Linked DNA regions of Coraliomargarita algicola. Each later gene encodes a partner of the first gene's protein in a complex. Links are inferred from orthologs where the notes say so. Each region holds a gene or a part of one and is shown on either strand. Other genes may lie near its edges. The genes, in order: uvrA and mfd.

What was found.
Region 2: the proteins of uvrA (region 1) and mfd are in contact, whole or in part, in a crystal structure (PDB 4DFC), measured with the Escherichia coli proteins. The link is inferred for Coraliomargarita algicola from one-to-one orthologs.

The regions. Positions count from the first base shown.
Region 1 is NZ_CP138858.1:2,150,612-2,158,918, forward strand. Bases 2,662-6,079 are described here. They hold uvrA (excinuclease ABC subunit UvrA), read right to left. Parts: upstream 5,730-6,079; coding sequence 2,862-5,729; downstream 2,662-2,861. Other genes in these bases: SH580_RS08455 (sulfotransferase family protein), read left to right, coding at 2,662-2,881; SH580_RS08465 (glutaredoxin family protein), read left to right, coding at 5,855-6,079. Also shown: SH580_RS08445 (glycosyltransferase domain-containing protein), read left to right, coding at 540-1,367; SH580_RS08450 (sulfotransferase family protein), read left to right, coding at 1,364-2,032; more of SH580_RS08455, read left to right, coding at 2,123-2,661; more of SH580_RS08465, read left to right, coding at 6,080-6,142; SH580_RS08470 (phosphoribosyl-AMP cyclohydrolase), read right to left, coding at 6,162-6,587; tkt (transketolase), read left to right, coding at 6,759-8,307. UniProt on the Escherichia coli protein: The UvrABC repair system catalyzes the recognition and processing of DNA lesions. UvrA is an ATPase and a DNA-binding protein. A damage recognition complex composed of 2 UvrA and 2 UvrB subunits scans DNA for abnormalities.
Region 2 is NZ_CP138858.1:2,390,483-2,399,422, reverse strand. What follows is about bases 1,807-5,857. They hold mfd (transcription-repair coupling factor), read right to left. Parts: upstream 5,475-5,857; coding sequence 2,007-5,474; downstream 1,807-2,006. Other genes in these bases: rnc (ribonuclease III), read right to left, coding at 5,479-5,857; SH580_RS09520 (uracil-xanthine permease family protein), read left to right, coding at 1,807-2,010. Also shown: SH580_RS09525 (outer membrane protein OmpK), read right to left, coding at 1-578; more of SH580_RS09520, read left to right, coding at 760-1,806; more of rnc, read right to left, coding at 5,858-6,168; SH580_RS09505 (PhoH family protein), read left to right, coding at 6,302-7,858; glyA (serine hydroxymethyltransferase), read right to left, coding at 8,104-8,940. UniProt on the Escherichia coli protein: Couples transcription and DNA repair by recognizing RNA polymerase (RNAP) stalled at DNA lesions. Mediates ATP-dependent release of RNAP and its truncated transcript from the DNA, and recruitment of nucleotide excision repair machinery to the damaged site.

The DNA.
Region 1 (8,307 bases):
CGCTAACGACTCATAAGCAGTATCAACAACTGATAAGCATCAGCTCTAGCAGCAATTTCTATGCGATACAATTGGCCACGAAAAAACCTGGGCTCGAAGTTTACGCCTTTGAGGCTTCTCAAGTAGCGAAAGTCTCTTGCGCGAGTTTTCCGCACAGCATAATGTCAGCGATCAAGTCCGGATTTGCAGCTACTACAGTTCAAAAACCCTGTCAACAATACCACAAACGGGACACTGCTTGCTCATTAGTCACAGCGAAAGATCCTCACTATTCACCTCTGAGTCGATTTCAGGCCTTAAGCATTGCGACCTCGTAATCGCAATGTATTTGAGGGCAAACACAGAGACTCGCCAGCAACTCACCGAGCGATTCAATCAAACGCATCATGTTAAATTCATAACGTCGCCGTTCCCAATCAAGCAGTTCAATCAAGAGCAACAAGCCACAGCCAAAGATCAATCAGTTCAAGGATGTAATAATGACCGAGAGAATGAAAGCGCTCACATTTATGGCTGGCTCCTACTAGAATCGAAATCAAATGCCTAGACTAGCCATTTACACTGCAATCATCGATCAGTACGATAGCGCTCTTCAACCTGGATTTGGTGAGCCGACGGCAGATGTTGACTACTTCTGCTACACGGACAACGAACTGCCGCTCCCAAAAACAATTGAAAGACGATTGTGGAAACGTAAACACCGCGACGCAACGCGAGATGCCCGTGAAATAAAGATACAAGCGTTTAAAGACTTCAAAGACTACGATTGGGTCGTGTGGATCGATGCCAACTGCACCATCAATGCAACAGAGATCAAACACTACCTAAATGAGCAATCGAGCCCCTCTCACCCGATTAAAGTGCTCGCGCATGATGTTAGAAATTGCCTCTACCAGGAGGCCCAATGGGCCTTTGTCGAGGCCGCGGATTCACCCGCGCGCATCTCCCATCAGATCAATCGCTATAACGAAGCAGGCTTCCCAGCCAATTTCGGACTCGCCAACACGAACCTGCTCATCCGCAAGCCAACAAACCCGACAGCCATCCACTTTTCCAATTGCTGGCTCAAACAACTCAGCGCAGGCAGTCGACGCGATCAGTTATCCTTCGACTTCGTGCGATGGCAGCAAAACATCCAAATTGACACGATTCCGGGCATTTGGTACGACAACCGTTTTTGTAAACGCACGACAGATCATGTAAGAAAGGCCTACCGCGCCCCCTTTCATAAGACAATGATTACTGAATGGATACGCAGAATCCTCTACGCCGACGACCTATTCCATGAAGTCCTTTACGATCACCGAGGGGCGCAAAATACGACAAGCTCAGAAGCAAGCAAACAACCCGATTCCCAAAAGCTATGAAATCTACACAAACTAAACGAAAAGTATTTGTCATTGGACTCCCCAAAACCGGGACAACGAGTGTAGATGCTGCACTGACGATGCTGGGCTACAGATGTCGCCACAACCCGTTTAATTTTCGCGCACTCGCGATGCGAGGTTGTTATCGCTTCGAACCTGTCGACGACTGGGACGCACTGAGCAACTTTGGCGAGCACTTCTATCCACAACTCGATAAGGAGTATCCCAATAGCCGTTTCATACTCACTACGCGCGAGAAGGAAAGCTGGCTGACTTCTGTTGAGCGTCAATTTTCCAAGTTCGACGGCCTAGGCTTACACCATATGCCACTGAGAGCTAGAAACGTTTTTTGCTCATGGAAGCATCTAAGACGCGCGGTATCATACTACATTGGCGATTATTTCGAACCACGCCTCATGCACATGCGACTACAAATATTTGGCAGCTATGCCTTCAACAAAGATCTTTACAGCCAAGTCTACGACTTACACCTGGCGGCCGCACGTGCATACTTTCGCGATCGCAAGGCGGACTATCTCGAAATAGAACTTCAATCGAACAGCGGATGGGGGCCACTGTGCGAGTTCCTTGATTGCGAAGAACCACAGGAGGACTTCCCCCACCTACGACGCCCGCCATCAAGCCCAACCATCTCACAAGAATAAAAGCCAAGAACTGTTCATCCATAGGATGCTAGCGCGACATTTACAGCCTCTAGCATAACTGAACTTCACAGCCACTCACTTTTAGAATCATTGAACACGAACAAGCTATCTCCCCCACCGCCAATCATCTTAACTGGCATGCACCGCTCCGGCACCTCCCTGTTAGGTAGCTTTTTAAATGAATCTGGTATTCACATGGGCTCCGACTTGGTCGAAAAAGATTCAGGAAACCCCAATGGTTACTACGAAGATACCGAGTTCCTAAATTTTCACATCAGGCTGATTCAAAAATACCACAAGAGTAATTGGTATGCACCGAGTTCGATCATGCCAAATGACGAAGAACGCCAGATGGCCTTGGACCTACTCTCGAAAAAAGGATCTCACGGCGTCTGGGGCTGGAAAGACCCACGAAGCACACTGTTTCTGGAATTATGGAGAGACCTCTGCCCCGACGCTAAGTTTCTATTCGTTTACCGAAATCCATTTTCAGTCATCGAATCCCTAAATCGCCGAGAAAAATCGGGCAAACTTCACTGGCGCGCGCGTGCGATGTGGCTAAGAGGCTGGCTAGTTTACACGCGCTGCTGCATCAATTTCCACCAAAAGCACCCCAATGATTGCCTCTTCTTCTCATTAGAGAGCATGACCCAAAACCCCGAAGAACGCATTGACCAAATCAGCAAGTTTCTGGGATACCCACTACAAGCTAAAACGTTTGAGAAACTATACAAACCCACAGAATTAAGGTCGATCAATCAGAATTTATACCAGCTGACTCGCTTGCCTCAACATTTATCCTATCTTGCATGGCGGCAATACCAGCAACTTAAGAAATCATATCCTTGAGCATCTGCTGCGTAGGGCTGGTACTCCCCTCGTAGAACGCAGATGGCTCCCCCTGAAAGACGATTTCGCCGCCGGCCTCTCCTCCCTCGGGACCGAGCTCGATGATCCAATCGGCCATGCGAATCACATCCAGGTCGTGCTCGATGATCAGGATGGTGTTACCCGCATCACGTAGCTTGAAGACCAGGTCCATGAGGCGCTGCACATCCAGCCAATGTAGACCGGTCGTCGGCTCATCGAGGATGTAGAGCGTCTGGCCCTGCTGGCGCTTGCTCAATTCTAAGGACAGTTTAATCCGCTGCGCTTCACCACCAGAGAGCGTGGTGGCGGGCTGGCCCAGCTTGATGTAACCGAGCCCGACATCGGCCAAAGTGTGCAATTTCTCGGCAATGCGTGGCTGCTTCCCAAAGACTTGCAAGGCTTCGTCCACACTCATCTCCAAAACATCGGCGATATTATAGCCTTTAAAGCGCACATCCAGCGTTTCCCGATTATAGCGACGCCCCTTGCAACTGGGGCACTCGCTATACACGTCGGCCATAAACTGCATATCGAGCTTAATCACGCCGTCGCCTTTGCAACGTTCGCAACGCCCACCACTCACATTGAAGGAAAAACGGTTGCGCTTGTATCCGCGTATCTTAGCGATCGAGCATTTAACGAAAAGGTCCCGCAACTGATCGAAGAGCTTGGTAAAAGTCGCCGGGTTGGAGCGCGGGCTGCGACCGATCGGCGATTGATCGACTTGAATGACAGAGAGGAAATGATCCAGCCCTGTGATCTTCTTATGCTTGCCGGGAATCGTCTTGGCCCGGTTCAGTTTAAAAGCCGCAGCCTTGGCCAGGATGTCGTTGACCAAGGTGCTCTTCCCGGAGCCGGACATCCCACAAACCACGCTCAGCAGGCCAACAGGAAACTTCGCATCGACCTGCTTGAGGTTGTTTTCATACGCCCCCTCGACGCTCAACCAGTCGGACTTAGGACGCAGCGTGCGCGCATTCTTTTCAACACGCGCCTCCCCGCTGAGGAACATGCCAGAGCGACTGTATGTATTATTAAACGCATCTGTGGGGCTGCCCTGATAAATCAACTCGCCCCCCTCAACGCCCGCGCCCGGACCGAGCTCGATCAGATGATCGGCCGCCAACATGGTTTCACCATCGTGTTCCACTACGACGACGGAGTTGCCGCGCTCACGTAAACCGATGAGCGTTTGAATCAATCGACGGTTGTCCAATGGATGCAGTCCAATGCTCGGTTCATCTAAGAGATAGACCACGCCGACCAGCGACATGCCCAGCTGAGTCGCCAAGCGCACGCGCTGCGCTTCGCCCCCACTTAAGCTGGTGTATGTGCGATTGAGCGTGAGGTAACTGAGCCCGACTTCATTCAAAAAGGAGAGTCGCGAACCGAGACCGCGCACGGCGTCGCCCACAGTCGCATAGGCCGGATTGCTTTGCAGCGCATCCACGAAGCCTTGCGCTTCTTGCAGCGACATGGCCAGCAAATCGGTAATGGAGCGCCCCTCGATCAAGACACTCAAGCTCGACGGACGCAGCCGGCGACCGGAGCAGGCCTCGCAGCGACTGCTGGTTTGATAAGCCATCAGGCGGGCGCGCAGGCCGTCGCTAGTGGTGTGGCGACGAATATTTTCCAGATCCGTCAACACGCCCTCAAATGGCATCAACTCAGGCTTAGTATTGCCGCCCTTGAGCTTAAAACTGAACAGTCGCTCGCCCGCGCCATGTAGGATTTGCGCGCGCACATCGGCATCGAGTTCATCCCAGGCCAAGTTGGGATCAAATGGCAATTGCTCGGCCAACTGCTTGAGAATCGCGTTGTGCCGAATGATCATCTGCTTGGACCCGAGCCGCCATGGCTTAATCGCCCCCTTTTTCACAGAAATACTCGAATCTGGCACAATCAGTTCGGGCTGAAATTGCAAGGTCTCCCCCAGCCCGCCGCACTCAGAACAGGCGCCCTCGGCATGATTCCAGGAAAAATGACGCGGTGAGACAGGCTCATACACATCGCCGCAATTCACGCAAGCCAGACGGTTACTCAAGGGGAGTTCACGCCATTGCTGTCCGTCCTCAATTAAAATCAGCGCACGGTCCTCCCCCTCACTGAAGGCCAAGTCCAAGGAGTCCGCCAGCCGACTGCGTTGGTCGGCCTTGAGCACAATACGATCGACCACGATCTCGACCGTAATCGACGCAGCCTTGGAATCGATCAGATCATGCTCATCCAGACGGCGGATCTCGCCGTTAAGGCGCACTCGCTGGAAGCCTCGCTGCTGCAAGCGCGGCAATTCTTCGCGCAAGATCGCAGGCTTGGCCGTCATCCACGGAGCGAGAATCATCAAGCGACTCCCCTCCGGCTCCGCATAAATGCGCGTCAGGCAATCGTCCATCGAGCGCCGCTCAATAATGCCGCCATCCTTCGGGCAATAAGGTGTGCCGCAGACCGCCCACAGCACACGGGCGAAATCGGCGATTTCGGTAACCGTTGCCACGGTGCTGCGCGGATTGCCCCCGCCCCCGGTGCGCTGCTCCAGCGCGATGACGGGCGAGAGACCTTGAATGTAGTCCACATCCGGACGCGGAATTTGCTCCAGGACCATACGCGCCTTAGTCGAGAGGCTGTCGATGTATTTACGATAGCCCTCCGCATAGATGGTATCGAAGGCCAGTGAGGATTTACCCGAACCACTGACGCCCGTGATGACCACCAACTGATTGCGCGGAATGTCCACGTTGATGTTTTTTAGATTATGCTCGCGCGCACCTTTAACAGAAATCGAATCGGCTAATTGCTTTGGAGTGGTCACTGCATCGGTGGAACTCATAAATCTACAAGAGGAGCGCTTATATAGGAGATTATGCAGGGGCGCAAGTCCACTACAGATAAAGTTACGAATCGTTGAATTTACGTTGTCACAAGCACTATATTGAGTAGGTTTAAGAATAAATTATGAGCAAAAACAAACTACCGATTCTCTACATAAAATCCGGTTGCCCCTGGTGCCGTGAAGCCCTTTCTTTTTTCAATTCGCAAGGTGTCGATCTGGACGTGCGTGATGTCAATGTAAACGCCAAGGACATGGACGCCATGGTGGCCCTGAGCGGACAGACCAAGACGCCCACCTTTGAGTATGAGGACTTCATGGTGGCCGACTTCGATGTCGACGAGTTCTTGGCCGAGCTCAACGAATTCCCCGAGATCCGCCAAAAGCTAGGCATTTCGGACGACGAGAATTAGAGGGCCTCGTCAGCGCGCTCTAAACTTGCGCCTCGTCCACGAATTCCAGACTGCCGTCCTCTTTGAGGCGACGGTAGTAGCACCCTGAGCGAGCAATGCCCGCTTGGTTTTTGGTGTGGCAGGCGCCCTTGCCCGCCGGCGTCACCTTGTAGAGAATCGAATTTTGCTCACAATTGACGCGGATCTCTTCGATTTTCAAATAATCGCCACTGGTCTTGCCCTTGATCCAGAGCTCGTTGCGACTGGTGCTCCAAAAGGTCGCCATGCCACATTCGAGAGCGGTTTCCAGCGCCAGTTCATTGGCGTAGCCGACAATCAGCACCTCACCGGTTTGCGAATCTTGAGCGATCGCAGGCAGCACGTCGGACTCGCAATTGGCCACCTTACGCAGCTTTGCGAAATCGAGATTGAGCACCTTGCCTTCTTCTAATTCTTCATGAGTCATGCCTTCGAGCTAGAGCCCTGACAGCTGAGAGTCGAGTTCTGAATGACTGTAATGAAGCAAATTCATACGGAATTCCCCATTTTTCCTTTTCATTAGATGGCATCCGTTCATCTTCGGCGCTTTCAGATTATCAAAATTCCGCCCGCTCAGGGCCCATCACCTAGAAACATTATGCAAACAGAGATTCTCTCCCAAGCAGCAACTCAAGCACGCGGACTCGCAATCGACGCAATTCACGCCTGCAGCTCTGGCCACCTAGGCCTCCCTCTCGGCTGTGCCGAAATCGGCGCCGTGCTCTATGGCGCAGGCGGCCTCCGCTACAATCCAGCAGAGCCCAAATGGCTGAATCGTGACCGTTTCGTGCTCTCCGGCGGTCACGGCTCAATGTTCCTTTACTCATGGCTACACCTCGCGGGCTACGAGCTCTCCTTGGAAGAGGTGAAAAACTTCCGCCAACTGGGCTCCGAAACTCCAGGCCACCCTGAGTTTGGTGATACTGTCGGCGTCGAAGCCACCACAGGCCCACTCGGTCAAGGCATCGGCAACGCAGTCGGTTACGCACTCTCCGGTAAACGTGCCGCAGCAAAGTTCAACACCGCAGAGCACACCATTTTCGATCAACACGTGTTCGCCCTCCATGGGGACGGCTGCTTGCAAGAAGGTGTGGCCAAGGAAGCAATCGCATTTGCCGGTCATAACAAATTGGACAATTTGATCCTGATCTACGATTCCAACGACGTCACCCTCGACGCCATGGCCGATCAGACCCAGAGCGAAGATGCCTCTGCTTACTTCATCTCTCAAGGCTGGGACACCGTGACCATCGACGGCCACGACCTCGCCGCAGTTGAAGCCGCCATTTCCGAAGCCAAGGCCAACGACAACGGCAAGCCTAAGGTCATCATCGCCAAGACGACTATCGGCAAGGGCATCCCAGAAGTTGAAGGCACCTCTGCCGGCCACGGTGAAGGCGGCGCCAAGTTTGCAGCCGCCGCCCGCATAGGACTCGGCCTGCCAGAAGAAAGCTTCTACGTATCCGACGAAGTGCGTGCCCACTTTGCTGAAGTCGCCCAAGCAGGCGCCGCCGCCTACAAGGAGTGGGAAGGCGTCTTTGACGCATGGAGCGCCGCCAACCCAACACTCGCTGCGGAGCTCAAGGGCGAAGTGCCGGCCGACCTACTCAGCCAGATTCCAGAATTCGACGCAGGCACCAAAGCCGCGACCCGCGCTTCCGGAGGCACCATCATTCAAGCGGTCGCCAAAGCAGTGCCTAGCCTCATCAGCGGCTCGGCCGACCTCTACGGATCAACCAAGAACTACATCAAAGACGGCGGCGACTTCGGTCCCACCAACTTCAATGGACGCAATATCTGGTTCGGCATTCGTGAACACGGCATGGGCGCCATCTGCAACGGGATCGCATATGACGGCATCTTTAAGGCCAGTGGCGCGACCTTCCTGGTATTTGCCGACTACATGCGCGGCTCGATTCGCCTCGCCTCACTCGCGAAGCTGCCTGTCACTTACATCTTCACGCACGACTCCGTCGGTGTCGGTGAAGACGGCCCCACTCACCAACCGGTAGAAACCGTGAGTGGCCTGCGCGTCATTCCAAATCTCGACGTGATTCGCCCTGGTGATGCGGAAGAGACCGCTGCAGCCTTTGCCGCAGCTGTTCAACGCGAAGACGGCCCCACAGCGCTGATTCTTACACGTCAAA
Region 2 (8,940 bases), 240 kb from region 1 along the record:
ATGATGATTTCTGATTGGCCAAATGGGAGGGTGTAGCCGAAGCAAGGTGTCAATTGCCAGCCGCGTGAGTTAGTGTTTTGCGGGTCACGATAATAGAGATTCAGGTGAAAGTAGTCGAAGCCCGGCAGATCGAGGTCGATGCCGATGCCGTAGAGTAAGCTCTCGACGTCGTCTTCGCCGAATTCATAGGTGGTGGCAATTAAGACGTCCTGAATCGGGCCGAGGCTCCATTCGCGATCTGTGATTTTTCCGAAGCTGAAGCGTGGGGAGAATTCCCCGTAGAAGGCGGACTCTTCGCCATCTGTGTCCAGATAATCGAGGTAGTCGATAAATGTGAAGCTGTCTCCAAAGCTCCAGGCACTGACATGCTCGAAGGTGACGGTTTGCTGATCTTCCGCATCGACGCGGTATTTGCCGCCATAGAGGTACGATAGGCTGAAGTCTTGCCACTGGATCCACTGCGGAGCCCAGCTACCAGAGTCTTCCTGAAGGGGAGCCTCTTCCGCCTGCAAATTGGGCGCAAGCGTGAGCATGCTAACTAGTGTGGATGTTTGAATGAGTCTCTGTAGAGTTTTCATGAACAGGCAAAGCATCGAAATCGGGGAACGAGTCCAACGCTATTTCTGCATGTCCTAGAAGTAGTTGAAATGTGAGTGTGATCTATTAGTAGCACGAATCATGCGACAAAACGTGCTTCTCGTTACTTGTTTCGGTTTTTTTAACTCGCGCGCAGCCATGCGGCACAAATGATTCCGCCCCATGGCAGCAACCGACTATAAATTTCGCCTGAAAGATAGCATCATTGGCTTACAGTTTCTTTTTGTGGCCTTTGGCGCGCTGGTGCTAGTGCCCATACTGACTGGCTTAGACCCCAACGTGGCCTTGTTTACGGCAGGCATCGGAACGCTCGCTTTTCAATGTATCAATCGCAAAAAGGTGCCGCCCATCTTCCTGGCATCGTCTTTTGCCTTTATTGCACCTATTATGTATGGTGTGCAAACTTGGGGGCTGCCGGGTACATTGTCGGGCCTGATCGCGGCGGGTTTGTTTTATGTTTTAATTAGCTTCTTAGTGCGACTGCGACGTGCGGACTGGTTGCACTATATTCTGCCGCCCGTGGTGGTGGGGCCCGTGATTATCACCATCGGCCTGATTCTCGCGCCAGTTGCGGTGAATATGGCGATGGGCAAAACGGGGGATGGTAGCGTTGAGCTGGTGCCTTTGCCGCAAGCGATGTCGATTTCTTTACTTTCACTGATGGTCACGATCGTGGTGATCTTAAAAGGGCGGGGCATGTTCAAGCTACTGCCTGTGCTGTGCGGCATCGTGGCCGGTTATACGCTTTCGGTTGTGCTGGGAGTGGTGGATTTTGCGGCGGTATCGAGTGCGCCCTTATTTGCGCTGCCTGCATTTACGGCGCCTGAGTTTAATTTAGAAGCGATCTTGTATATGCTACCGATTGCAATTGCACCTGCGGTCGAGCATCTCGGCGACATTCTCGCGATCAGCAGCGCGACTAAGGAAAACTATCTGGAAAAGCCAGGCCTTAAGAATACACTTTTGGGCGATGGTGTGGCCACCTGCCTGGCGGCGTCGATGGGCGGCCCGCCCAATACGACTTATTCCGAAGTCACCGGGGCGGTTAAAATCACGCAAGCCTTCAATCCAGCCATCATGACTTGGGCGGCACTTTTCGCCATCTTATTGGCATTTGTCGCTAAGCTGGGCGGTTTATTGGCGACTATCCCTGTGCCCGTGATTGGAGGTGTGTTGATCTTATTGTTCGGAATTATCGCCAGTATCGGCATTCAAACCATTGCGGATCATAAGGTCGACTATAACGATTCACGCAATCTGATCATAAGCTCCGTGATTTTGGTCAGTGCGATTGGTGGGATGAGCTTGGACCTAGGCTTTGTCTCACTGAGTGGGATCGGGCTCGGTGCGATCTGTGGCATTGCTCTTAATTTGGTGCTGCCGCGCACCCAGCCGAAAAAAGACGAGGCCTAAGCTGGTGCCTTGGGGTGCTTACGTAACCAGCGTTGGATTTCGTTGAGTCGCTTGATGGGGTCTTTGGCTTTGAGCCGCGGGAAACGGCTGCCGGACTTTAGGAATTCGCCCGATTTCCCCGGCATGGCGAGCTTGCAGATCAGGCGATCGCCTTCGCTCTCGACGCGGCGCACACCGGCGAGCTCAGCGAGGATGCGCACTTGGCTGACGGCGATCAGTGCTTCGGTGGGCAGGGGACGCTTGCCAAAGCGGTCGGCCAACTCTTCGGCGATGTTGAGCACGTCTTCTAGCTTTTCAGCTAAGGCCAGGCGGCGGTAGAAGTCGATGCGCAAGCGGGGCTCGGCGATGTATTCGCTGGGCAAGGACGCTTCAATTAGCTCGCCTTTGCGGTTGCCATACTCAGCGTCCTTAATCGCGGCAAAGCTAAAGGAGCCGCTGGTGCTGCGGGCACGGCTGCCGCCCAAGCCGGTGGTGATGAAGTCGAGTTTTACTTCCGCTCGTATGCGGTCGGCTCCCGGATCGCCTTTGAGACGAGCCACGCTCTGTTTGAGTAGTTGGCAATACAGTTCAAAGCCGATGCCGGCGATGTGTCCGCTCTGCTGTGAGCCGAGCAGGTTGCCGGCGCCGCGTAATTCCAAGTCGCGCATGGCGATGCGAAAACCGGCCCCTAACTGGTTGTGTTGTTTGAGCGCGTTTAAGCGCTTTTGCGCTTGTTCCACCACCGCGGCGTGACGGTGCAATAATAAGTAGGCGTAGGCTTGCCGTTTGAAGCGGCCCACGCGCCCGCGGATTTGATACAGCTGCGCGAGTCCGAAACGGTCAGCACCTTCGATGATCAATGTATTACAATTGGGGATATCGATGCCGGATTCGATGATGGTCGTGCAGACTAACACGTCGAACTTTCCCGCTACGAATTTCGTCATGATTTTTTCCAGCGCGCCCTCAGTCATCTGTCCGTGGCCGACGGCGACTTTGAGCTTGGGGTGCATGGCTTCGATCTTAGCGGCGACGCCTAGAATGCTGTCGACTCGGTTGTGTAGGTAAAATACTTGTCCTCCGCGATCGGTCTCGGCTTGGATCGCGGATTTGATTAGCTTTTCATCGTAGCTTTTTACAATGGTTTCGATGGGGCGGCGGTCGACGGGTGGTGTTTCAATGACACTCATGGCACGTGCGCCCGCCATGGCGAGGTAGAGCGTGCGTGGGATGGGAGTGGCACTCAGGGTGAGGATGTCGACATCGGCGCGTAGCTGTTTGATTCGCTCTTTTTGCTTTACACCGAAGCGTTGCTCTTCGTCGACGACGAGTAGTCCCAAATCTTGGAAATGAACGTCGTGACTGAGCAAACGATGGGTGCCGATGACGATGTCAACCTTACCGGCTGCGAGGTGTGCGATGCTTTCTTTATTTTGTTTCGTGCTACGAAACCGGCTGATCATGTCGACAATGATCGGGTATTGAGCCATGCGCTCGCAAAAGGTGTTAAAGTGCTGTTGGCAGAGCACAGTGGTGGGCACTAGGATGGCGACTTGTTTGCCCGCGAGCACCGCTTTGAGAGCCGCGCGAATGGCGACCTCTGTTTTGCCGAAGCCCACGTCGCCACAAATCAGGCGATCCATGGCTTGTGGCTTTTCCATGTCTTGTTTGGTGGCTTCGATCGCTGCGAGCTGGTCGGGCGTTTCTTTAAATGGAAAGGCGGCTTCAAAGTCTTTTTGCCAAGGGTGGTCGGGTGGAAATGCAAAGCCGCCCGCTTGACTGCGACGGGCGTGAAGTTGCAGCATTTCTGCTGCGTAATCGAGTGTGGCGCGCTCGGCCGCGGCACGGGTCTTATCCCAAGTCGCGCCGCCCACTTTTGCGAGCTTGGGGCTGGACTTGGTGAGGCCGACGTAGCGGGTGAGTAGGTGCGATTCTTGCAGCGGCACATGCACCGTCATTTGCTCCGCAAACTCGACGGAGATCACCTCTTTGGAGCCACCTTGTATTTCTAGCTGTGTGAGTCCGCGAAAGAGGCAAACGCCGTGTTGCAAATGCACCAGTGGATCCCCATCCGCGAGCTCGGTAAAGTCGAGCAATTGATCCACTTGAGAAATTGTGGGACGCGCGCGTTCTTCGCGGCGGTTCAGTTTGCGGCTGCGCCGTCCGAAATACTCGGTGTCGGTGATCAGGGCGAATCCGTTCTTACCGCTTTTGAGGGGCGGTTTGTAATTGGGAGAGTTGTGGCAAATGAAGCCACCAGAAAGTGTGCCCTGTATGAAGTGTGGCTTGAGGCGCGCGGTTTTAGGGTTTTCCTTTAAGAGTTCTTGTATGCGTTTGCTCTCGCTCTCGCCGGCAGTAATCAACGTGATGGCGAAGCCCTTTCTCGACCAGTCTGCAATTTGGTTTTCAAATTTAATGCGAGCATCCTGTTCGGACTCAAAACGGTCGTAGCCGATCTGTGCCAGCTCGGTATGGAAACGGTAATTGCTGGTCGGCTCAGAGTCTATTTCGATGCGTTCGGCGTCTCGAAATAGTTCGGAGTCTGTATCCAATTCACAAATACCAGTCAGCGTGTCGCGTTGCTTGCGTTGGGCGATTACTTGGTAAAATGAGCGTAGAGATGCCGTGCTCGGGGCGTCTTGTGAAGTGCCGGGCGGCGTCATTGGTGTGAGGTCGCTACGAGCAATCGCTAACTTCTCGAATCGATAGGGGTGCTCGCGCACAAGTGCGGCGGGGTCTTCGAATATCCATTGCACGGCTGCTGTGGGCAGGTAGTGAATGAGCGCGCCTTCAGTGATGGCCGCACCGGCATCGGAGTTCGGCATGCCGGCGGCGATGCGAATGGTGCTGACGTCGTCTTGAGTGCGTTGGGTAGTGGGGTCGAAACTACGTATGCTTTCGATTTCGTCGCCGAAGAAGTCGATGCGATAGGGGCAGTGCGCATCGTAGGGGTAGAGGTCGATCAAGCCGCCACGGGTGGCGATTTGACCGGGTTGTTCGCAAAGTGCTTCGGAGTCGTAATCGAGCTCGGTTGTGAGCTTGTCAATTAATTGTCGGAAGGGATGGCTTTGGCCCACTTCCAGAGTGATTTGGCCTTGTGCGAAGTCTGCTTTCGCGGGGCAGTTGCCCAGTAGGGCTTCGGGGGTGGCGATGAGTAGACGCTTATGCGGGGGAGCTTGCAACAGTGCACTGAGCACTGCCAGGCGATCGCATATGCGGTCGGCGCGTCGTTGCGCATCGATGTCGGGGGGCGGATCTTCCGGGAAGTAAAGCACTTCCACGGGGGCCTTGTGGATGGACCATTGAACATAGCGATCGACTTCGGCGGCTAATTCTTGGGCGCGGCGCGGGTCGGCCACGAGTGCGAGGGTGAGCTCTGTTGTTGCGTGTTGCGCCAGAGAGTGAAGTAGCGGCGCACGTGCCTCCGTGCAAACGCCGTGGTAAAGCGTCGATTTCGGAGTGGCTACTGTTGATTTCGAGGGCACTGCGTTAGCTGTTGAATGACTCTAAATGCTTGAGCGCGGCTTGGGCGGCATTGGCTTCGGCGGTCTTTTTAGAGCTACCGGTGCCACGCCCGAGCTCTTTGTCTCCCAGAAAAACGGCGGCGTTGTAGTGACGGTCGTGGTCCGGACCTTCGGCGGGCAATTCTTGATAGCGGGGAACTTCGCCGGCGTGGTGTTTTTGCGACCACTCTTGTAATTTGCCTTTTGGGTTTTGGCTGCTGGCGGTGAGCTCGATGGCTTCGATCTGATCGCCGAAGAGCTGGCGGATTGCTTGGCGTGCCGCGTCGAGGCCGGCGTCGAGGTACACGGCGCCGATGAGTGCTTCGAGTGCGTCTTCGAGCATCGCCTTACTCGGTTCGGCCTGATGTTGGCGATGCGCTTCGCTGACTTCCAGATATTTGCCGAGATCATTGCTGCGTGCGACACGCGCGAGAGATTTACCATTGACAATACTGGCGCGTGAGCGGTCGAGTGTGCCCTCGTCGGCCTGTGGGAACTTTTGGTAGAGTGTTTCGGCGATCACCAGGTCGAGCACGGCGTCCCCGAGAAATTCCAGACGCTGATTATCGCCCGTTGCTCGATCGCAACTGGAGTGGGTGAGTGCGAGTCTGAGCAAGGCTTCATCCTGAAAACTGTGTTGAGTGATCGGTTCGAAGATTTGGTTGGAGCTGTGCATTTTATGTGAAAAAGTTCGGCGATGTCGGTTTACCGCTTGCGCTGGAGGAGGGGGCAATTCAGCTTAGTTCTAGTTCATTTCGGTCCGGCTGCAAATACCGGAATTGTATTTCGCTCTCATTTATACAAATACCTTGTTAAAAGAAAAATCGCCCACGTCCTCCGAGTCCAAGGCCAAGATCTTTGTCCTCGATACTAATGTTCTTTTGCACGATCCGCAGTGCCTCCATAAATTTGAGGATAATACGATTGCGATTCCAGTCGAGGTCTTGGAGGAACTCGATGGTAAGAAATCGGCTCCCGGGGAGCTCGGGTTTTCCGCACGTAAAATACACCGCGACTTGCGTGCGCTCTTTGACGAAGGCTTGGAAACGCCGCCGGAACTCAATGGTAAGGGCAGCTCGGCGCTGAGCCGGGACCTGCCGAACGGCGGGCGCTTGGTGGTGGTGATCAATGATTACATGGTAACTGGCGAGAGTGAGAACGAAGGACTCAACCGACTGAAGGCTACGCTGGTAAATATGGAGAAAATGGACAGCCGGATTTTGGCGTCTGTCTTTTTTCTTAAGGATGTATGTCCTGATAGTCGTGTTATTCTAGTGACCAAAGATGCCAATATGGCACTCAAGGGCATTGCGCTCGGCTTGGAAGTGCAGGATTACATGAATGACAAGGTGACCACTGCCAAACTGGGCGGTGGTTGTAAGACGATCGTAGTGGAGGATGCGGACTATGAGCGTTTTCTGGAAGAGCAGGGGGTCGACCTCTCGCCTGAGCTGACCAGTCACTTGTATCTGAATGAGTATATTTACATCAGCAATGGTGAGTTTAGCGAGCCAGCCCGCTACCGAGGCGATGGTCAGATCGATGCCTTAATTCTAGGCTCGGATGTGGGGGTGAAAATTCCCAAAGGGATTCGTATTCATCCGCTCAATTCAGAGCAACGGATGCTGATGGATGCGTTGTTGGATGAAGATATTAAGCTCGTGACCTGCAGTGGTAAGGCGGGCACGGGGAAGACTCTGGTCTCGATTGCGATGGCACTGTTTCAAACCATCGGAGAGGACAACTTATATGAGCGTGTCTTTATTACGCGTCCTCTGGTGCATATTGGTAAAGATACCGGCGCCTTGCCTGGGACGCTGGAAGAAAAAATGGCACCCTATATCGCGCCGTTTTTTGATAATTTGGAAGTGCTCTTCAGTAATCGCAAGGTGGTGAAGCAGGAAGAGCCCGCCAATGAGGATTCGCACATTAACCGGATTACCTCGACGCGTAAGCGCAAGAAGGCGATGGCGAAACTGGCTAAGCAGCCCTCAAAGCAGGAGAGCGCCGAAGAGGATAATAAGCCGCGCAAGCCCTTTCAGTTCCTATTTGATTACGGCATGGTCGAGGTGGAAGCTATGACCTTCATTCGCGGCCGTTCGCTCTCGAATACGATTTTTATTATCGATGAAGCGCAGAATCTAACACCGCATGAGGCCAAGACAGTTGTCAGCCGCATGGCTGAGGGCTCGAAGGTGATCCTGCTCGGGGATCCGTATCAAGTGGACAGTATGTTCTTGGATGCGTGGTCCAATGGATTGGTGCACACCGCGCAGCGACTGAAGGGCACGGAGATCACTGCTCACTTGGAATTAGCGACAGGTGTGCGCTCCGAGTTGGCGGACCTGGCGGCAGATCTGTTGTAGCGATGTGACGCCAGTCACGTCTGTGGAGTCCTGGAATGCAACGTTGGACGTTCGACGTTCCCCGAGACCTCGCTGGCGCGAGTTCGCTACAGATTGAGGTGTATCGATGTGACGCCAGTCACGTCCGTGCGCGGTGCAATTCAACATTGGAAGTTGAGCGTTGGACGTTCAACGTTCCCAAGTTATATAAAAAAGGCGGACTTGCTTTCGCAGGTCCGCCTTGGATTTAAATTATAAGCGCTGCCTTAGTAAGGCAGTGGATATTTTGCGGCAAGCTCAGCAACGCGTGCTTTGACGTCTTCGAGTGCTGCGTCCAGACCGTCGGTGTCGATGGCTTTCAGCACGGTATCGATGCAGTCGGCGATGGTGACCATGTCGGCTTCAACGAAGCCGCGGCTGGTGACCGCCGGTGTGCCGAGGCGAATACCGGATGCTTTGAAAGGAGAGCGTGTCTCGAAGGGCACGGTGTTCTTGTTGCAAGTGATGTGCGCGCGATCGAGCGTCTCTTGCGCGACCTTGGCTGTGAGGTCAGGCAGGTTTTCGCGTAGGTCGACCAAGAAGAGGTGATTGTCGGAGCCCCCGGAGATGAGCTTGTAGCCACGTTCCATCATGGCTGCCGCGAGTGCTTGCGAGTTTTTGACGATTTGAGCGGCGTAGTCCTTGAAGCTGGGCTTGAGGGCTTCACCGAAGCAGACTGCTTTGGCTGCGATGACGTGCATGAGCGGGCCGCCTTGGCCGCCTGGGAACATTGCAGAGTCGATGATTTTTGCGTGCTCCGCTTTGCAAAGAATCAGGCCGCCACGTGGGCCGCGTAGGGTCTTGTGCGTGGTGGTGGTGACGAAGTCGGCGTGTGGCACAGGAGAAGGATGAACGCCTGCGGCAACCAACCCTGCGATGTGAGCAATGTCGGCGAAGAGATAGGCGCCGACGGAGCGAGCGATTTCGCCCATACGTTCGAAGTCGATGATGCGTGAGTAAGCGGATGCGCCTACAGTGATCATTTTGGGCTTTTCCTTTTCGGCCACTGCAGCGAGTTCGTCGTAGTTAATCAGGCCGGTGTCTTCGCCGACGCCGTATTGCAC